Regions from separate parts of the Pseudoalteromonas sp. 20-92 genome, predicted to be linked through region 1. Evidence: predicted binding sites of a transcription regulator. Region 1 holds the regulator's gene; each other region holds the start of a gene.
The links. Region 1 encodes MetJ, which represses methionine synthesis genes. Its sites were predicted from a motif close to TAGACGTCTAGACGTCTA; they were not measured.
Positions count from the first base shown of each region.

Region 2: a site for MetJ is predicted at 4,321-4,338, ahead of metA (homoserine O-succinyltransferase). Genes of this name have one in related genera too.
Region 3: a site for MetJ is predicted at 4,440-4,457, ahead of metK (methionine adenosyltransferase). Genes of this name have one in related genera too.

Region 1 covers NZ_JANJGQ010000013.1:66,079-73,535, reverse strand. Annotated here, with positions in the region: gene metL (bifunctional aspartate kinase/homoserine dehydrogenase II) at 1-1,642, opposite strand, end outside; gene metB (cystathionine gamma-synthase) at 1,648-2,895, opposite strand; gene metJ (met regulon transcriptional regulator MetJ) at 3,095-3,415, shown strand; gene NRL14_RS12510 (malic enzyme-like NAD(P)-binding protein) at 3,488-4,729, opposite strand; gene rpmE (50S ribosomal protein L31) at 5,253-5,468, opposite strand; gene priA (primosomal protein N') at 5,701-7,457, shown strand, end outside.
Region 2 covers NZ_JANJGQ010000001.1:152,099-159,555, forward strand. Annotated here, with positions in the region: gene NRL14_RS00630 (AraC family transcriptional regulator) at 1-454, shown strand, start outside; gene NRL14_RS00635 (TlpA disulfide reductase family protein) at 456-959, opposite strand; gene NRL14_RS00640 (histone deacetylase) at 1,022-1,930, opposite strand; gene NRL14_RS00645 (PilZ domain-containing protein) at 1,987-2,352, opposite strand; gene ettA (energy-dependent translational throttle protein EttA) at 2,508-4,181, opposite strand; gene metA (homoserine O-succinyltransferase) at 4,403-5,350, shown strand; gene NRL14_RS00660 (homocysteine S-methyltransferase family protein) at 5,340-6,413, shown strand; gene metH (methionine synthase) at 6,423-7,457, shown strand, end outside.
Region 3 covers NZ_JANJGQ010000001.1:33,948-41,404, reverse strand. Annotated here, with positions in the region: gene NRL14_RS00160 (hypothetical protein) at 1-61, opposite strand, end outside; gene NRL14_RS00155 (hypothetical protein) at 36-842, opposite strand; gene NRL14_RS00150 (hypothetical protein) at 839-2,029, opposite strand; gene tkt (transketolase) at 2,263-4,254, opposite strand; gene metK (methionine adenosyltransferase) at 4,559-5,710, shown strand; gene NRL14_RS00135 (hypothetical protein) at 6,128-6,679, shown strand; gene NRL14_RS00130 (5-formyltetrahydrofolate cyclo-ligase) at 6,700-7,296, shown strand; gene rpiA (ribose-5-phosphate isomerase RpiA) at 7,350-7,457, shown strand, end outside.

The DNA of each region.
Region 1 (7,457 bases):
TAGTAGGAGCTGTACCTGCATACTTATTAGCGCTTATTAAATGACAATCCATTTCTACAAAATCAGGATATAACCGGCTAAACTTTTCACTCGCTGTTATATCTACAATCACTTTATGTTCGTAATCAAGTTCATCAATTGCATTTAATAATGTTTGGTTTTGATAATCAGACGCTTCAAGTTGAAACTGGGTTTTCCATTGCGATACACCAATCCCATTAGGATTAAAAAGCATTTTTTGAGAGCGCACTAAGCCAACAAGCTTAATACTAAAGTCATCTGACAAGCGCTCAACTTGAGTAGATAACTGTTCAATAAACACCTCACCTACATTACCAAGTCCAGCGACTATTAAAGCAATTTCCTGCCCTTTGTTAATCAGCTTATCGTGTAATATGCTAAGTATATCGCTATCAATCACTTGATCAGTAAGTAATAAAATATAGCCGCTATCTTGGTGTGCAAATCGTGGTTCAATCGCATGTGCATTTAATAAATTAATCGCCAATAAGTGCAATTTACTAATATCTTGCTCAGGCGCTATCACAGCACACCCGTGTAAGCTCGATTCGTTAATATTAGCTCGACCTTCAAAATAGCTAATAACCTGATGCGTCGAAATAGCTGGCACAACTAAGTACGTCTCACCATTTTGACTAAAGTGATGCAAGCTATGCTGAATAAGCTGACTCACATGCGCAATATCTCCTTCACTTAAGTTTTCAACTATCAATAAATCAATATTTTGTAACGTTGTTATAAAGCGCTTTTGTTTGGCACTACCTTCTTTAACGATGTCAGTAGAGCTAGCTTGTGCATCAAAACTACTTCGTACTGATAATTTTATATCCGTATTTTTAAGAGGAGATAATGTTTTAGCATGCAATACGGGGTTACCTAGCCGTGCCAATAAATTGGCCTGTCCACGACACACCTTCGCGTATTTAATCGCTTTACTAACTTTACGAGGGTCGGTACTAAATACACCTTGTGTATCAGTCCAAATACAGACTTGTTTTGCATGACAATAATTAGCGAGTAAGGTCGCACTATAATCACTTCCATTACGACCAAGCGTTACAGTATCCCCTGCTGTATTAGCTGCAATAAATCCAGTTACAACGTTAATTTTATTATGCGCAATTAAGTTTGCGCACTGTTGAGTATTTTGTTCATGTAATAACTGCCCATCATTTAATGTAAATAAAGCACGCGCATCGTGAACACACGCATCAACATTAAGCTCCTGCAGGTAAGCAGCGAGTACGCGTGCTGACCATAACTCTCCATGAGCAAGCAATTGGGCTTCTTGTAGCTGCCCTGTTTGCGCTAACAGCGTTATTGTTGATAGCTCTTCATTCAATTTTTTTAGAGCGTTACACTTTGTATTAGCTTGTAATAACTGCTCTATTAAATCTATTTGATGATTATTTAACTGTAATAAAATATCAGCAATTACATGTGTATCTTGCTGCTGGTAACTTTGCCATAACTTAACTAGTGTATCGGTTGTTTTCCCAGCTGCTGATACCACAACGCAATCACCAGGTTGTGTGTGCTCTAATATAATACCCGCAACACTTTTGTAACGCTGTGCTGAACTTAAACTCGAACCGCCAAATTTATGTATATTTTTAGTCATGTTAGTTACCAAAGCGCGGGGTAAGCGGCACTTAACTTAGCATCACCGCTCGATGTTCCCGCACCTTTAGTTAATCGATTTGTATTGTTTTTTCTGCCAGGTTTTACAAGTGTAAATACACGTTCAAGATCTGCTAATAAATCTTCAATGTCTTCTATTCCGACAGAAACACGAATAAGCGTATCACCAACGCCGGCTTCTAAGCGCGCTGTTGCATCCATCCCTGCATGCGTCATGGTCGCAGGGTGGCATATTAAGCTCTCAACGCCGCCTAGCGACTCAGCTAAACTAAAGTTATGTAGACTAGTTAAAAATGCCGCTGCATCGTTTATGTCGCCTTTAATATCAAAGCTAACCATGCCACCAAAACCAAGCTGCTGTGCTTTCGCTAATTCATGTTGGGGGTGCGACTCAAGCCCAGGGTAATAAACTTGGCTAACGAACTCAGATTCTTCGAGATACTGAGCTATTGCTAATGCATTTTCTTGATGCTGCCTTAAGCGCACATTTAAAGTACGTAAACCACGAAGCGTTAAATAGCTATCAAAAGGTGCCCCTGTGATACCAATGTTATTAGCCCACCAAGCAAGCTCGTCACCGATCTCTTGTGTTGCAGCAATAACAGCACCGCCCACTACATCTGAGTGTCCGTTAATATATTTAGTGGTTGAATGCACCACAATATCTACACCAAACTTAATCGGATTTTGTAAAGCAGGCGATAAAAATGTATTGTCAGCGGCCACCAGTGCGCCACACTGCTTAGCAATATCAGTAACCGCTTTAATATCAGTTAAACGTAGTACAGGGTTACTTGGTGTTTCAATCCAAATGAGTTTTGGTTTAATTACTAATATTTTTTGAAGACTTTCTGGTTTTGTTAAATCTAAAACCTCAAGCTTTAGCAAGCCACGCCTTTGCAGGGACGTAAATAAACGGTAGCTTCCACCGTAGCAGTCGTGTGGGATCACTAACGTGTCATCGTAATTAAGCAGCTGAGTTGCTAAATGTACAGCCGCCATGCCTGTGGCTGTAATTATGCCGCGTACTCCCCCTTCGAGCTCAGCAAGGGTCTCAGCTAAGATATCGCGGTTAGGATTACCGCTACGGCCATAATCATATTGGCGTTTAGTATCAAAATCGGCAAACGAATAAGTAGTCGATAAATAGATTGGCGCGACCACTGCACCGTGGTGTTTATCGGCTTCAACGCCACTACGGACCGCAATGGTTGCTTTGTTTTTTTCGCTCATATTCGTCACCTGATTAATTTGGATGTTTAGACGTCTAAAAGAGTAGTTTATTCAATTTGAGAAGTCAAAACATTTAAACAGCTAGATGGCCAAACAACTAGTATTTGACTATCTTTTTTAAATCGATAGAATTTCACGCATATTCACACGCATTTTAGCGCATGTGAGCAATTAATAATCTGAGGCAACGATACATCTTATGGCTAAATGGAATGGTGAGTATATTCACCCATACGCAGAACACGGGAAAAAATCAGAACAAGTTAAGAAGATCACCGTTTCGATCCCACTGAATGTATTAAAGGTATTAACTGACGAACGTACTCGTCGTCAAATTAATAACCTGCGTCACGCAACAAACAGTGAGCTACTATGTGAAGCGTTTTTACATGCATTTACAGGTCAACCTTTACCTAATGACGATGACTTACGTAAAGATAACGCTGAAAAAGTACCAGAAGAAGTGAAAAAAATAATGCAAGAAATGGGGTTAGAAGTCCCTGTTTTAGATGACGAATAAATAGATAAAGTAAAATAAAAAAACCTCAGTAATTACTGAGGTTTTTTTATGATTAAATTTTACGGTATAGGTTTACTGCATATAGCTTTCTGGCAAATCAATTTGTGCCACACCCGACTCAACAGCAGCAAGAGCAACCGCTCTTGCTATACGTGGTAATAAACGTGGATCCATCGGTTTTGGAATAATATATTGAGCACCAAATTCCAGCTTATCAACACCAGCAGCTTTTAGGACCTCTGCTGGTACAGGCTCTTTTGCAATACTACGAATCGCTTCTACTGCTGCTATTTTCATTTCATCGTTAATTGCACTTGCGCGCACATCTAGTGCACCACGAAAAATAAACGGGAAACACAAAACATTATTCACTTGGTTTGGATAATCAGAACGCCCTGTCGCCATAATTAAATCGTTGCGCGCGCTGTGTGCAAGTGCGGGGTCAATTTCAGGGTCGGGGTTTGAGCACGCAAACACAACCGGCTTATCAGCCATCAGTTTTAAATCATCGGCTGCTAACAAATTAGGCCCAGATACACCAACAAATACATCAGCATCAGCAATAACATCTTGCAACGTACGCTTATCCGTATTGTTAGCGAATAGTTGTTTGTACTCGTTTAAATCATCACGACGAGTATGAATAACGCCTTTACGGTCAAGCATGTAAATGTGTTCACGCAGTGCACCACACTTAATTAACAGTTCCATACAGGCAACGGCAGCCGCACCAGCACCTAAACATACTATAATAGCCTCTTCTATCGATTTCTCTTGCACTTCAAGTGCATTCAACATACCAGCGGCTGTTACAATTGCAGTGCCGTGTTGATCGTCATGAAAAACCGGAATACTACAGCGCTCAATCAATGCCTTTTCAATTTCAAAACACTCTGGGGCTTTAATATCTTCAAGATTAATACCACCAAATGTATCGGCAATATTAGCAACCGTGTTAATAAAGTCTTCTGTTGTTTTATGCTTCACTTCGATATCAATAGAATCAAGGCCTGCAAAGCGCTTAAATAACAGCGCCTTGCCTTCCATTACAGGCTTTGATGCCAAAGGGCCTAAATTACCCAAGCCCAAAATTGCAGTACCATTAGTGATAACTGCAACCATATTACCTTTACCGGTATATTTATAAGCATTTGCAGGATCAGCAGCAATTTCACGCACAGGTTCAGCAACACCTGGGCTATATGCTAAAGCTAAATCTTGAACCGTTTCGGCAGGCTTGGTTAGCTCAATGCTGATTTTTCCTGGAACGGGATGAGAATGGTAATGTAGTGCTTGTTCACGAAAGTCTGACATAACGCGATTGTATCCTGCAATTTAAGTTAAAGTGAGAGGTGTTGTCTGGGTTACGATACCCTTATTATTTTTAAATTCCAAGCAATATCAGGTCTATCCTGTTATATGCTAGATTCATTAATTTTAAGAGGTTTTTCAGTAACTTTGCGAAGATATAGCGACATTTCATAAATAGAAATTCATATAAAAAGCATTTTTAGAGGTACTTTTAGCCGCGAGCCATTTTCTCTAAAAACGACTATCAAATTTTTAGTATAAATAACTATAAACAGCTTAATAGTCTACTTTAAAAACATTTATCTTCACGTTAGCTACATTTAACAACTTAGTTAAAAAATGAACACTTCAAAATATAGAGACTATTACGTACTTTGTCTGCAAAGGTTTATGCATACTCAGAATAAGAACAAGAAATAGTTATGCAAAGGAGATAACGTATAAATAGGCAGGAAAAGCACGTAAAGATAAATTTCAGGCACAAAAAAAGCACCCTAAGGTGCTTCTTTTAACTAAATAGCAAAAATTACTTCTTGCTACCAAGTGCACCGAAACGCTTGTTGAAACGATCAACACGTCCGCCAGTGTCTAAAACTTTTTGCTTACCAGTGTAAAACGGGTGACACGCAGAACATACGTCTAAGTGAATGTTTTTACAAAGAGTAGAGCTTGTTTCGAATTCATTTCCGCATGAACATGTTGCTGAAATTACTTCGTACTTAGGGTGAATACCTTCTTTCATAGAAACCTCTAGTTAAGGCCGCATCGCTCTCCAAACCCGTAGTTTGGTACCATACGTCGTTAAAACAAATTTGTTGGTGGCGGATTTTATCCAACAACTACCGAGCACACAAGGTTTAATTATAATTTTTTGCTAAAAAAGTAACCAAATAATAAAATGACTATAATTTGCTAGTAGGTTTTTAACTGTATATTTAGTACATTACACCATTAATTTTATTGGTTGAGTTGTTATGCGTTTTGTTGAAGTTGCTATTAAAGTCCCATTACCGCGCACCTTTGATTATAAAGTAGATGAACAGCTCTCAGGCTTGGTTTCTGATCTGAAGCCCGGAATGCGCGTTTTGGTACCCTTTGGTAATCAGCGTAAAGTGGCTGTTATATTAGCAGTAAAAAAGAGTACTGAAGTACCTGAGAGTAAAATTAAAAGCATTTTTGAAGTTATCGACGATACCCCAATATTATCTAGCGAACATTTAGATCTCCTTAGTTTTACAGCGCGTTATTATTGTTACCCACTCGGCGAAACGATTCATATAGCTCTGCCTAGTGCACTACGCCAAGGTGAATCACCAGACAAAACAAGCATTAACATGGTAATGCTTACCGAAAAAGGCGCTAAAGTACCGTCATTAAAAGCTAAAACTCAACTCAACTTATTAAAACAGTTATCACAATCAGGTAAGTCATCGTTAACCGAACTAAAAGCACTTGGCTTTAGTAAAAAAACAATAGATAGCCTCATTGCTAAAGAACTCATCACACAAACTATCGAACACGATAACCAATGGCAAAGCGTTGCGCCAACCGTCGGTAGTAAACCGGTACTTAATAAAGAACAAGCAGTGGCCTGTACAGCAATCAATCAAAGTACCGGTTTTAGCAGCTTTTTATTAGAAGGCGTAACGGGCAGTGGTAAAACTGAAGTGTATTTACAGTGCTTAGAAGAAGTATTAAAACGTGGCGAGCAAGCCCTCGTACTCGTGCCCGAAATCGGCCTAACACCGCAAACGGTAAACCGTTTTCGTCGCCGCTTCCCAGATACACCTGTTATGCTTTGGCACTCAGCACTTACCGACAACGAACGCCTACAAACATGGCGATTTTGTGAAAAAGGCAGTTGTGCGATAGTTATTGGCACACGTTCGAGTATTTTTCTGCCATTTTTAAAACTCGGTATGATTGTTGTTGATGAAGAACACGACTCGTCATTTAAACAACAAGATACCCTTCGTTACCATGCTCGTGATTTAGCCGCTTATAGAGCTTTCCAGCATAAAATTCCGCTTATATTAGGCAGCGCCACACCCGCGCTTGAAACGCTCCACAAAGCACTTAATAACAAATATCAGTTATTAAGCTTAACCGAGCGCGCGCAAACAGCCACCGACAACCAGTTTAAGTTACTCGATATGAAAGGTCAGCCCGACCAAGCAGGTATTGCACATGCTAGCCTTGCCACTATGCGACAGCATTTAAACCGCGGTAAACAGGTTATGGTGTTTTTAAATCGTCGAGGTTTCTCACCCACTCTTATTTGCCATGAGTGTGGCTGGCTAAGTGAATGTAAACGCTGCAGTACCAGCGCCACTTTTCACAAAGCGATTGGGCAAATGATCTGCCATCACTGTGGCGACCAGTACCCTGTTCCTCACCAATGCCCTGATTGTGGCAGCACGCAAATATTTCCTAACGGCAAAGGCACAGAGCAAATTGAAGAATTTTTATCAACCGAATTCCCTGATACACCCGTTACTCGCATAGACCGCGATTCAACTCGCCGTAAAGGTAGCCTTGAAAAAGCACTAGATGAAATAAACCTAGGCGGTGCACGCATTCTAGTAGGCACACAAATGCTTGCTAAAGGTCATCACTTTGCAGATGTAAGCCTCGTTATAATTTTAGACGTTGATAGCGGGTTATATTCATGCGATTTTAGAGCGACAGAGCATTTAGCACAGTTAGTTACTCAGGTAGCTGGTCGTGCAGG
Region 2 (7,457 bases), on a different contig from region 1:
CGAACAAAATTTAGGGCTAAAGATAAGTTTTGATAGGCCATGTACTCGCTGGGTATTAAATAAAGCCATGTTAATGGCTAAGAACCCGTGCGCTAGTCAATTACGATTTATGCAAGCGCAGTCTCAATTACATAATAAAAATTTAGTTAGCATGACTTTTATTGAAGCCGTTTGTAGGTATTTATACTCTCACCCAAGTGCTAATTTAGAGTGTACCGCAAAGCACTTTGCTATGAGTTCAGCTACATTTAAACGAAAACTGAAAATTAACGGAGTAGGCTTTTCAGCGCTAATTGACGAGCAAAACAAACACAAAGCAATTTACCTACTTACCTTACGTGCTAAATGTAATGAACAAGTTGCTGAGCGTCTAGCATTTTATGACATCCCAAATTTTCGGCGTGCTTTTAAGCGTTGGACGGGTTTAACGCCAAGTCAGCTAAAAACGCAGTAAATTACTCTGTTTTTAGCTCCATAGAGTGAAGTAACGTACGTGCATTTAAATGCAAGTTTGCATCTTCTGGATTTGAGGTGTTAGTGAGCCAAATCACATCGCCCTGTTTATTAATAAATAACGTAGTAGGCGTACCTCTGATCCCTAACTGTTTAGCTATCGCATCAGCCTTTATTGCTGTTTTAAAAGTATAACCTCTGTCGCTAAGAGCTTTGGCGGGAGCAGCATCTTCATCTTCTTTAAAACTAACTGCAATGACCTTTAAACCCATATCATCAATTTTTTGAAGTGCCGGTTGCAGCTTTTTACAGTATGGGCACCAAGTGGCCCAAAAATGTAAAATATAAGGCTGGCCTAGTAAATCGTGGGTATTAATTATAGAACCGTCGGCCATTTGTAAATTTAATGTAGGTAATTTAGGGTGGATGGTATTTGTTATTTCCTGTTGCGCATGTGCTGTAAAGCTTAACAAAATGAGTGTGATGGCGATAAATAACTGTTTCATAGTATTTTCGTTTTTATTGTATGTATTAAATAAGAACGAGAATTTAACATTTTTATTTCACACTAAAAGCGAGCGGCTTGCTCAATAACAATAGCGTGGCGTTTAGCAAGACGAAGATGGTCTTTATCATAACCTCCACCTATTACTGTAGCAACGGGTGTGTTGTGTTCAAGGCAGCGTTTTAACACTAAATGGTCGCGTTTAATTATACCATCCCAGCTAATGTCTAATTTACCCAAACCATCGCCTTGCCAAATATCAACGCCAGCATCGTAAAGTACCAAGCTCGGATTTAACTCTTTGAGTAAGTAACTTAAGGTTTCATCCACTATAGCGAGGTATTCGTCGTCTTTCATATTATCGGTTAAGCCAATGTCTAAATCGCTAGCAGATTTTCTAAACGGAAAATTTTTTTCACAATGTATAGAGCAGGTATAAGCGTATGCCTGATGCTGTAACATGGCCGCAGTGCCATCACCTTGGTGCACGTCTAAATCAAAAATAAGTACGTTAGTTACTTCACCCGATTCAATTAAAGTTTGCGTGGTAAAGGCAAGGTCGTTAACCATGCAGTAGCCTGAGCCAAAATCGGTATGTGCGTGGTGTGTCCCACCAGCAAGGTGACATGCTATGCCATGTTTTAGCGCTAAACGAGCCGTTTGTAATGTGCCTTGAGGGGCTGTAAATGTGCGCGCCATGAGCTTTTTTGACCAAGGTAGGCCAATGCGGCGCATGGCTTTTTCATCTAAGCGGTTGTTCCACAAATCGTGTATGTAATTTTCGCAGTGTATTAGCTCAAGTGGTGCTGGCGTGCCTAATATTGGCTCAACTAGGTTATCGCCAATCAAACCAAGCTCTTCAACATGCTGATATAAATGTGCAAACTTACTCATTGCAAAACGATGCTTTGGATCAAAGCTAAACGAATAGTTAGGATGATACACCAAAGGTAAATGTGGATTTAAAGTCATGTATTCACACGTTGAAAAATTTGCCCTATGGTAATCAACTAATCTAAATGAGTCTATTATTGTGCGTCGTGAATCAGCATAGTGAGTTCGCGATGCAGCAGCTCGTCATCGGCTAAATTTAATTCAATTAATCGCTTTAGATAAGTAATGCTATCTATATCAATATGACGGCACTTTAAACCGATGTGATCTGCTTCTATATGACACACAACTACTTCCATTTTTATTTCTATGTCGCTTTGAGGGAGTGTAAAACGCAGTATTGCATCGTTATTGGTGCAGCCTGTCAAAGCATCGCATTTGTTAATCAATGCGCCATGTAGAGATATATCAAGCAATTTACATGGGTATTGATGATCATTAAAAATTACCTGTGCATCGGTTGAAAATAATACACGAGAAAACTGACGACGATTTTGCATATCCTAATTTAGCCTTATTGTTTTTATAATAAATTAATCATAGCGGGTAATTCTCTACATGCTAGAAAATAAGTGCTTAGAATGCTGGTGGCATAAAAAAGCCCCGCATAAATGCAGGGCTTAGTGTTACTGTAATAAATTAGCTTCAGTGAAGATTAGCCAATTTTTTTGTACTTAATACGTTTAGGTTGAGCTGCTGCTGCACCGAGTGTCTTTTTAAGCCACTCTTCGTATTCAGTGTAGTTACCATCAAAGAAGTTAATTACACCTTCGTCGCGGTAATCTAAAATGTGCGTTGCAATACGGTCAAGGAACCAACGGTCATGCGAGATACACATTACACAACCAGGGAACTCTAAAATAGCATTCTCAAGTGCACGTAGGGTTTCAACGTCCAAGTCATTGGTTGGCTCATCCAGAAGTAACACATTGCCGCCCGCTTTTAATAACTTAGCAAGGTGCAAGCGGTTACGCTCACCACCAGATAGGTCTTTAACAAACTTTTGCTGATCGTTACCTTTAAAGTTAAAGCGACTTACATACGCTCGGCTTGGAAACTCAAAGTTACCAATTTTTAATACGTCTTGACCGTCTGATATTTCTTGGAAAACAGTTTTGCTTTCATCCATACCGTCACGGAACTGATCAACAGTAGCTAGGTGTACTGTTTCACCAACGCTGATACTACCGCTGTCTTGTTCTTGCTCACCGCTTATCATTTTAAACAGTGTTGATTTACCCGCGCCATTCGCACCAATAATGCCTACAATGGCACCTTTTGGCATGCTAAAGCTTAAATCGTCAATTAAAACGCGATCGCCAAAACTCTTACGAAGATTAGTTACTTCAAGCACTTGGTCGCCTAAACGTGGGCCAGGTGGAATAAACATTTCGTTAGTTTCGTTACGCTTTTGGTAATCAGACTGCTGCATTTCAGTAAACTGAGCCATACGTGCTTTTGACTTAGCTTGACGACCTTTAGGGTTTGAACGAACCCATTCAAGTTCTTGCGCAATTGATTTTTGACGTGCTTTTTCAGATTTTTGTTCTTGCTGTAAGCGCGCATCTTTTTGTTCAAGCCAAGAAGAGTAATTACCTTCCCACGGAATACCTTCACCACGGTCAAGCTCTAATATCCAGCCAGCTACATTATCAAGGAAGTAACGGTCATGCGTTACTGCCACAACAGTGCCTTCGTAATCGTGTAAGAAGCGCTCTAACCATGCAACCGACTCAGCATCCAAGTGGTTAGTTGGTTCATCGAGAATAAGCATGTCTGGTTTTTCAAGTAATAATCGACATATAGCAACACGACGACGCTCACCACCTGAAAGGTGCTCAATTTTAGCATCCCATTCTGGTAGGCGAAGTGCATCAGCAGCACGCTCTAAAACGTTATCAATGTTGTGACCATCGTGCGCTTGAATAACCGCTTCAAGCTCGCCTTGCTCTTTTGCAAGTGCATCAAAGTCAGCACCTTCCATTGCGTACTCGTTGTATACTTCGTCAAGACGGCTAAGTGCATGTTTAACTTCGCCAACGGCTTCTTCGACAATTTCGCGCACTGTTTTGCTTTCGTCCAGTACTGGCTCTTGCGGTAAATAACCAATTTTTGTACCAGGCTGAGGATGTGCTTCACCTTCAAAGTCTTGGTCAACACCGGCCATAATGCGTAGTAACGTAGATTTACCAGAACCGTTTAAACCAAGCACACCAATTTTAGCGCCAGGGAAAAAGTGCAACGAAATATCTTTTAAGATAGTGCGCTTAGGTGGCACAACCTTAGATACTCGACTCATCGAGAATATAAATTTATCAGGTAAAACCATGAAAGGAGCCTTCAAATAATAATAAAATTTTCAATGTTGTATTGTAGTGGCTGACAGGTGAAACAGTCAACGAATGGCGGGTTTTAAAGCACTAAAGCATGCTTGTAAGTAAAGTATAAAATCATGAATAAATTTCATTTAGACATCTATACATCTAGAGGTTGATATTTTTTACTTTCAGTTCATAATTAAGCTTCGGTTTTTATGAGCGGGAGTAAGGTATGCCAATTACAGTAAAAGACGAGTTGCCGGCAATTGCACGTTTACGTCAAGAAAACGTATTTGTAATGCCAAAAAGTCGTGCAAAAACGCAAGAAATACGCCCAATGCGTTTGGCTATTTTAAACTTAATGCCTAATAAAGTAGAAACCGAAGTTCAGTTTATTCGTTTGCTTGCCAACTCGCCTTTACAAGTAAATGTAGAACTACTGCGCCTCGACACTCACCGCAGTAGCAGTAATTCAGAAGAGCACCTTGATACTTTTTACCGTTATTTTTCTGAGGTTAAAGACAACAATTACGATGCATTAATAGTAACCGGTGCGCCACTTGCGCATTTAGAATACGACGATGTAGCGTATTGGGATGAACTAAAAGTCATTATTGATTGGGCTGAGCAACACGTTACCTCTACGTTGTTTTCGTGTTGGGCAGCGCATGCAGCGTTATATCACCGTTACAATTTAAAGCGCGATTTAAAAGACGATAAACTGTGTGGCGTATTTACTCACCAGTGTTATTTTGATCACGGTGCACTGACTCGCGGATTCGACGATACCTTTTTGGTACCGCACTCACGCTACGGCCATATTGATATAAATAAAATAAACGCCTGCGACGAGCTAGTTGTACTGGCAGGTTCTGAGCGAGTAGGGGCTTACTTACTTAAAAATAAATCGGGTAGCCAAGTGTTTATAACCGGCCACCCAGAGTACGACGCCGACTCGCTAAAAGCAGAATACGAGCGCGATTGTAAAAAAAGCCCTAATGCACCAAAACCCGAAAATTACTTTCCGGATGACGATGCAACCAAACAACCTTCAAAAACGTGGCAAAGCCATGCTTTTTTACTTTTTTCGAACTGGTTAAATTACTACGTGTACCAAACCACACCGTATGATATTAATTTAGTTAGCCAAGACGTGAGGACTAACAACTATGCCGAATAACGCGCCTACAAATAATAAACAAGCCGAAATAAGTGCCGCATTAAAAGAACGCATTTTAATTTTAGATGGCGCTATGGGCACCATGATCCAAGATCATAAGCTAGAAGAAGAAGACTATCGCGCAGAGCGTTTTAAAGACTGGCATGTATTAATTAAAGGCAATAACGATTTATTAAGCCTAACTAAGCCCGACTTAATCACTGATATTCATCGTGGTTTTTTATCAGCGGGCGCCGATATTATTGAAACCAACACGTTTAACTCGACCACTATTTCGATGGAAGATTATGACATGGCAAGCCTAAGCCGTGAAATAAACCTAGAGTCGGCTAAATTAGCACGCGCAATTTGCGATGAATTTACGGCTAAAACGCCAGAAAAACCACGCTATGTAGCGGGTGTTTTAGGGCCGACATCTAAAACGTGTTCAATTTCGCCAGACGTAAACGATCCGGGTTACCGAAATGTCACCTTTGATAAGCTAGTTACTGCGTATGTAGAGTCTACCCTTGCATTAATGGAAGGCGGCGCCGATTTAATACTTATTGAAACCATATTCGACACCCTCAATGCAAAAGCTGCCTCGTTTGGCGTTGAAGAAGCCTTTGAGCAAGCAGGGCGTAAATTACCAGTTATGATCTCGGGCACTATTACCGATGCGTCAGGCCGTACGCTTTCGGGGCAAACAACCGAGGCGTTTTATAACTCTATTCGCCATATCAAACCTATTTCAATTGGCCTTAACTGCGCCCTTGGCCCTGATTTACTGCGCCAATACGTAGAAGAGTTGTCGCGCGTGTGCGAAACCTTTACGTCGGTACACCCTAATGCGGGCTTGCCTAATGAGTTTGGTGAATACGACTTAGAAGCGCCTGAAATGGCAGCCGAAATTATCGATTGGGGTAAATCGGGCTTTATTAATATAGTAGGTGGATGTTGTGGCACCACGCCTGCGCATATTCGCGCTTTTGCAAAAGGTTTAGCGGGCGTTAAACCACGCCAACTACCAGAGCTTGAAGTACGCATGCGTTTATCAGGCCTTGAAGCCTGTAACTTAAATTAAGGAGCCAGCATGACCCAACAAATAGCAGTATTTACTAATGTCGGCGAACGTACCAATGTAACCGGTTCTGCCATGTTTAAACGTTTAATCATGGAAGAAGACTTTGAAGCCGCGCTAACAGTGGCCCGCGAACAAGTAGAAAATGGCGCACAGGTTATTGATATAAACATGGACGAAGCCATGTTGGACTCAAAAGCCGCTATGGTTAAGTTTTTAAACTTAATAGCCTCAGAGCCTGATATTTCACGCGTACCCATTATGGTCGACTCCTCTAAATGGGAAGTAATAGAAGCAGGCCTAAAGTGTATTCAAGGTAAGGCTATTGTTAATTCTATATCGCTAAAAGAGGGCGAAGAGCCGTTTATTCGCCAAGCTAAAATAATAAAACGTTTTGGTGCAGCTGCCGTTGTAATGGCATTTGATACCGACGGGCAAGCCGACACGGCAGACCGTAAGTTCGCAATATGTGCGCGCAGTTATAAAATATTGGTAGAAGACATTGGCTTTGCGCCAGAAGATATTATATTCGATCCTAATATATTTGCCGTAGCCACCGGTATAGAAGAGCACGACAACTACGCTGTAGAATTTATTGAAGGCACACGCCGCATTAAGCAAAACTTACCGCACTGTAAAGTGTCGGGCGGTGTATCTAATGTATCGTTTTCATTTAGAGGTAATAACCCAGTACGTGAAGCTATTCACTCGGTATTTTTATACCACGCCATAAAAGCGGGTATGGATATGGGGATTGTGAATGCAGGGCAGCTCGCTGTTTACGACGACATACCAGAGGAGCTTCGTAAAGCCGTTGAAGACGTAATACTTAACACAGACCCAGGCGCAGGCGAGCGTTTAGTAGAGCTTGCACCAAAATACTCTGGTATGGCACAAGCCGAGCGAGTAGAAGATTTAGAATGGCGCACATGGCCTGTTGAAAAACGCCTTGAGCACGCGCTTGTAAAAGGCATTACTACCTTTATAGATGAAGATACCGAAGAGTGCCGCGCTGCTGCCGATAAACCTATTCACGTAATTGAAGGG
Region 3 (7,457 bases), on a different contig from region 1:
CGCCGACAAAACCACGGTAAAAAGCCTTGGCTAAATTAAACACTTTTAGAATTATCAGCAATTAAATTATCGTGCTCTGGAGGTAAATCACTGAGCTTTATTGATTCCATAATTCGCTGTTGTGATTCAAGTGCATGCTTAGTCCATTTTTTATGTTTATCTGAGCGGTCAACGCGATGATTAAACTTTACTTCCAAAAAAGCATGTTCACTCAGTGGCAAGCAATAAAAATCATGGCGAGAGAGAGCATTATTCCTTTTTACTTGATAAAACACCCATTGGCAGTTATTAATCACAGCCTCTTTAGCGGCAGGCAATGGCGGCTTTCCATAAGATTCAATACGACCTAAAATTTCTTCTTCTAACTCATCAGGCTCAAAGGGGACGGCCATTTTACTAGATTCTAATGTGGTATCATTTTTAATTTCGGTATTTCTGCCGTCAGGCCCCCAATGGAAGTTATCGTATGATTCAATCACAAAATGTTTTAATTGTGCGATATCCAAAACATTGATTTTATTGGTTTGTTTAATCCTTAGTTGACAACTAAGCATGCCATACTCACTACTTGGCAAATAGCTTACTGGTGGCAAGTACATCCAGTTTTCAGTAAGCATATGTACGTATTCATGGTGTAAATAGTTTTTTTTATGTTGTTTAAACCAGCTGGTCGAATTATAGGGAAACGACACATCAATGGTAGACGGTACAGCTGCGATATTGCTATCCGGTATATCAAGAGTAAGTAACTTATTTTCTAAAATGAGCCGGTGATGAATAGAGTTGTCAAAACTGGGGCCACCTACAAAGCCACGATAAAAAGCCTTGGCTAACTTGATCATAATCGCTTATCCGTTGCTGGTAAGGTTTTAATAAAGTTTTTTACAATATCGGCTTTTTCATTATTTCCTAGCATTTCTAGCTGAGCTGCATAGGTGACTAAGCCTAAAAACGGTAAAGTGTGTGGGCTTTCGCCAACAGAGCCATCTGTAACAAGGCCTTTAAATTTCAGCGAACGCACTAAACTACTTGGTGATATTTTACTGCGGTCAGCTAAATTAGGCACTAAATCATAGGGGTTGTTACGTACCGCAACTACTTTTAAGCCCGTACTGTTAGCAATGCGTTTTAAACGTTCGACATTTGAGCCTGAACCATGCACCGCGAGTTGCTGGCCTGTAAGGGGCTTACCATAGTAAATACGATAATGCTCCAGTGCCGCACAAAAAATGATTGCTCCTTGGCTGTGTGCTAGCCATTTTACTTGTTTACCTTGCTGGTTATTTTGTGCCAGCACGGCTGCTAAATGCTGAGCATTGTGGGATTTAGTGCCTGAGCGCTTATCAAACGCGCACTCAATTAAGTCAAGCTTTGTATAATCGGTGGGGTTATGAAATAACGTATAAGCTTTAATACCGTCTCCCTCATAAGCTCTATCAAGGTGAGTGCCCATCAACCATGTGGCTTTGGTAAGCTCATTTTGCATACCATTGACTGCTGCGTGCTGTGTATTCACTCGTGCTGTTGGAGTAGGCTCCTCTTGCCACGCTCCTTGTATTTCTTCTATCTCTTCCCTCTTCATAGCCTTACTATAACTATGGTTGCTAAGCCTTTTTACCTCGTAAAGCATGGTGCGCTCGGCAGCAAAATTACCTTTCTTTCCCTGTAGCTGCTTATCAAATAATACATCTGTTATAGAGACGAAGTTAGACTCCAAGCTATAACGTATTAAAAAATGATAATTACGAAATGGGTATTTTGTCCGCCATAAACGGCGTAACGGGTTGCGGCTATGCTTAATTGAGTTTGTAGCATTAGGGTTCGCGCAAATTTGAATGATATCGGCGCACACCATTTTTAAATCATAATCATTGAGCTGCGATAGCATAGCAAGTGCTTGGCAGGTAAATTTAGCTTTACTAAATGGGAAATTAACGGGTAGCATCACACCAAAATCTCGACAGCTAAGCGCGTCAAGAGGGATTACAGAATGAGCATTGATAGTTTTATTGAGTTTAGACCAAGACATATTTCTTCCTTGTAAATGAGTCTGGGTTAAAATACTACGTTAAATTATTTGTTAGAGCAAAAGTTTTTAACGCAGTATTTTAATGTTAAATTGCACCTTTTTGGCTCCATTGTAGGTCGTCATTTATGGCGTCATATTTTTGATTTATCTTTAACGCGCTAAAGCACGACCTACAAACAAAAAAGCCCGCCCTGTTTTAAACAGAGCGGGCTTTTAATCTTTAAAGCAATCGATTAAAAAAGCTCGTTTGCTTTGCTTACAATGTTTGCCACTGTAAAACCAAAGTGCTCAAACAACTCATTAGCTGGTGCTGACTCACCAAAGGTAGTCATACCTACTACTGCGCCGTTTAGGCCTACGTACTTGTACCAGTAATCAGCAATACCCGCTTCTACTGCTACGCGGCGTGTAACAGATGCCGGTAATACGCTTTCTTTATACTCTGCGCTTTGATCTTCAAAGGCATCAGTACATGGCATAGATACAACACGTACCTTTTTACCTTGGCTGCGTAGCTCAGTTGCTGAATCTTGTGCTAGTTGCACTTCAGAACCCGTCGCAATGAAAATAATCTCTGGATTGCCGTCACAGCTAAGGATGTAACCACCCTTTTTAACATCGCTTAATTGCTGTGCGTCACGCGCTTGTTGCTCAAGACCTTGGCGAGTAAAGATTAACGATGTAGGACCGTCTTTACGCTCAATAGCTTGTTGCCATGCAATTGCCGACTCAACTTGGTCACATGGACGCCAGTTGTATAAGTTAGGCGTTAAACGCATGCTTGCAATTTGCTCTACTGGTTGGTGAGTTGGACCATCTTCACCTAAACCAATTGAATCGTGCGTGTATACAAAAATGCTTGGTTGCTTCATTAATGCAGCCATACGTACGGCATTTTTTGCATATTCAACAAACATTAAGAACGTAGCACCGTAAGGAATAAAGCCTTTATGAAGAGCAATACCATTCATAATTGCCGACATACCAAACTCACGTACACCGTAGTAAATGTAGTTACCGCTTGCATCGTCGTGTGTTAAACCTTTAGAGCCATCCCAAATTGTTAAGTTTGAGCCTGCTAAATCGGCTGAGCCACCCATAAATTCTGGTAACAACGGACCAAATGCGTTTAATGCATTTTGCGATGCTTTACGAGACGCTGGGTTTGCAGGGTTTGCTTGTAATTGCTCAATGTACGCTTGAGATTTTTCAGCCCAATCGCCAGGCAGTTCGTTATTAATACGACGCTTATATTCAGCTGCAAGCTCTGGGTATGCTTTTGCGTATGCTGCAAATTTTTCGTCCCAGCTTGATTCAAGCTGCTGACCTTTTTCTTTGCTATCCCACTGTGCGTAAATATCATCAGGAATTTCGAACGCATCGCCAGTCCAACCTAAAAATTCGCGAGATGCTTTAATTTCGTCATCACCTAGTGGTGCACCGTGACAATCGTGGCTACCAGATTTGTTAGGTGACCCGTAACCAATAATTGTTTTACAACAAATTAGTGATGGTTTATCCGTAACACTTTTAGCTTCTGCAATTGCAGCACTTATAGCATCGCTGTCGTGGCCATCAACACCACTAATTACATGCCAACCATATGCTTTAAAGCGAGCTGGTGTGTCATCTGTAAACCAACCTTCTACTTCACCATCGATTGAAATGCCGTTGTCATCCCAAAATGCAACAAGTTTACCCAGACCTAATGTGCCAGCAAGTGAACCAGCTTCATGAGAAATACCTTCCATAAGGCAGCCATCGCCCATAAATGCATAGGTAAAGTGATCAACAATATCGTGACCTTCACGGTTAAACTGTGCAGCTAGCGCTTTTTCAGCAATGGCCATACCTACGGCATTTGTGATCCCTTGACCTAATGGACCCGTAGTAGTTTCGATTCCCGGTGCATAGCCATATTCAGGGTGACCTGGTGTTTTAGAATGCATTTGACGGAAGTTTTTAATTTCGTCCAGTGGTAAGTCGTAACCACTTAGATGCAATAGAGAATAGATAAGCATTGAACCGTGGCCGTTTGAAAGAATAAATCTGTCACGGTCAGCCCACTCTGGATTAGTTGGGTTATGCTTTAGATAATCGCGCCATAATACTTCAGCGATATCGGCCATGCCCATAGGGGCTCCAGGGTGACCAGATTTGGCCTTTTGTACTGCGTCCATTGACAAGACGCGAATAGCATTTGCAAGTTCTTTGCGAGATGGCATGAATTCTCCTACCTTTATGTGTATTTGCGCGGGTATTTATGTGTTTGTTTATGCACCCAAGTAACTTGGGTTTGCTTATAGCGACCATTCTTACTTATTGTGGGGGCTGTGTGCAATTAAAAACCCTATAAAAGTGAGGCATTATGAATATTTTTTAAGACCAAAAAGTTATTAGTAATTTTATTTAGACGTCTAGGCGTAAAAACACTATGCAAGGTGTTTTGTTTTCGATAAAATACGCCCCTTAATTTTTTAGCGCTAATACCGACGTTTGTGAAGCGCAATATTTGTGAGCAGAAATACAATGGCAAAACATTTATTTACTTCTGAATCAGTTTCTGAAGGTCATCCGGATAAAATCGCCGATCAAATCTCTGATGCGGTACTTGATGCTATCCTAGAGCAAGACTCTCATGCCCGTGTTGCGTGCGAAACTTACGTAAAAACAGGTATGGTTATGGTTGGTGGTGAAATCACTACTAGCGCATGGGTTGATATTGAAGAAATTACACGTAAAACAGTACGTGAAATTGGCTACACGCATTCAGACATGGGTTTCGATGCAGATTCATGTGCAATTTTAAACACTATTGGTAAACAGTCTCCTGACATTAACCAAGGTGTTGACCGCACTAGCCCAGAAGAACAAGGTGCTGGCGACCAAGGTCTTATGTTTGGTTACGCATGTAACGAAACAGAAGTGCTAATGCCTGCGCCAATTACTTACTCACACCGTTTAGTACAGCGCCAAGCGCAAGTACGTAAAAGCGGCGAGCTTAACTGGTTACGTCCAGATGCAAAATCTCAAGTTACTTTTGCGTACGAAAATGGTAAGCCAGTAGGTATTGATGCAGTAGTACTATCTACTCAGCACAGCGAAGACATTTCACAAAAAGATTTAGTAGAAGCGGTGATGGAAACTATCATCAAGCCGGTACTTCCTGCAGAGCTTATTACAAGCGCGACTAAATTTTTCATTAACCCAACAGGTCGCTTTGTAATTGGCGGACCAATGGGCGATTGTGGTTTAACAGGTCGTAAAATCATCGTTGATACATACGGTGGTATGGCTCGTCACGGTGGTGGTGCTTTCTCTGGTAAAGATCCATCAAAAGTTGACCGCTCAGCTGCATACGCTGCACGTTACGTTGCTAAAAACGTAGTTGCGGCTGGCCTTGCTGATAAGTGTGAACTACAAGTTTCTTACGCAATCGGTGTTGCAGAGCCTACATCTATCAGCGTTGAAACCTTTGGTACAAGCAAGTTAGAAGAAAGCCGTTTAATCGAGCTTATTCGTGAACACTTTGACTTGCGCCCTTACGGCTTAATTCAAATGCTTGATTTAGAGCGCCCTATCTACCTTCCTACAGCGGCTTACGGCCACTTTGGTCGTGACGAATTCCCTTGGGAACGTACAGATAAAGCTGAAGCACTTCGCGCAGCTGCTGGCCTTTAATTGGTTAGGTAACTATCTAAATACAAAAAAAGCGCCAATTGGCGCTTTTTTTATGTATTATAAATAGCAGAATAAATTCAAGCTTAATTAAAATAACGGTACATTAATAAAAATATTAAGGCAATTTACTCTTTGTTGCTCGGTTTTTACTTATTCTTACATGGATGTAAGCCAGTAGCGCAGCGCAGGAGCCGTTACCGAGCCCACTAGGTTACAAACCTCACGCCGCGATTAAACAGCCCCTAGATTGAACAAATTTTAATCCTGAAAGGCCAACAAGCCCTAATCCACAGACTTTATTTTGTGATCGCACAGAAAGTAGCTCATAAGTTAAAATAATTTAATTTTACATATGGATGCCTTTATAAAGGAGTTCGGTTTATACTCTTTTTATTAAAAAGCTTTAGGGGTACTTAAATGGCCGACAATTTTCGCGTTATATTTGCTGGACTTGCTGATGGAATAGACAGTAACGCTGCATCTATCAACCTTGCAGATAAACTAAAAACCTCAGAAGAAAAAGTAGCTCTTTTTTTTAAAGGAAAGCCACTGTTTGCACCGAGCCATAAAGACAAAGCACTAAAACAAGCCAAACTATTAGCTAGTTTGGGCATTAAAAGTAAGTTGCAGGCAGTTTCAAATGCAGCTAATACCTCAACTGAGCAGCCTCAAAACAGTCAACGTGATGAACGTATTTTTGATGCCCTTGATTACATCACCAGTAGCTTAATTCGCCTTGAAGAAAAACTCGAAGAACTTGAACAACGCTTACCAGAAGAGCAATCAAAAAATCCTGAAATAGATGAAGATGACGATTGGCAAGACGACGATTTATTGCTTGATGAAGAGTTAGTAAGCACACCTAAAAAACGCAGTAATGTGCTTTTATATTCTTTAATAGCAACAGCCGTGACGTTACTTATTATATTGGCTGTATATTTGGCATTTCCTAGCTTATTTTCTTTATAATTGCATAGTGAAATCATCAAATGAATAATAACCGCGCACAGATAAGAAAATCTATCCGTGAAATACGTAATAACTTGTCAAAAAATCAACAAAATTTAGCGGCACAATCGCTATATATGAATTTTATTCAACATTTAAAAAGTAAAAAAACGAATAAAACAGAGCATATAGCAATCTACTTAAGCAATGATGGAGAACTAGATACCTCACTGTTAATTAAAGAGTTATGGAATCTAAATCACCACATTTACCTACCAGTAATCCACCCCTTCAATGGGACTAATTTACTCTTTCAGCGCTATGAAAAAAACTCACCCATGAGGGCAAACCGCTATGGTATCTTTGAACCTAAGCTCAACTGCTCTCAAATATGCCCATTAGCAGCGCTTGATTACCTCCTTATGCCGTTAGTTGCATTTGATAAACAAGGTAATCGCCTAGGAATGGGAGGCGGGTTTTATGATAGAACACTGGCGCGTTTACACGAACAAAATTGGCAAAAACCACAACTTATTGGCTTAGCACATGAATGTCAAAAAGTAGACGTGTTACCCATTGAGTCGTGGGATGTACCACTTAAAACTATTATCACTCCAGATAAAACCTACTGCTGGTAACACGTTAACTTGTATACTAGCAGCATACTTTTGATATAGATGAGCACACATTAATGACACAAGATGAATTAAAAAAAGCAGCTGCCTGGGCTGCACTCGAGTTTGTAAAAGAAAACACTATTGTAGGTGTCGGTACAGGCTCAACAGTTAACCATTTTATT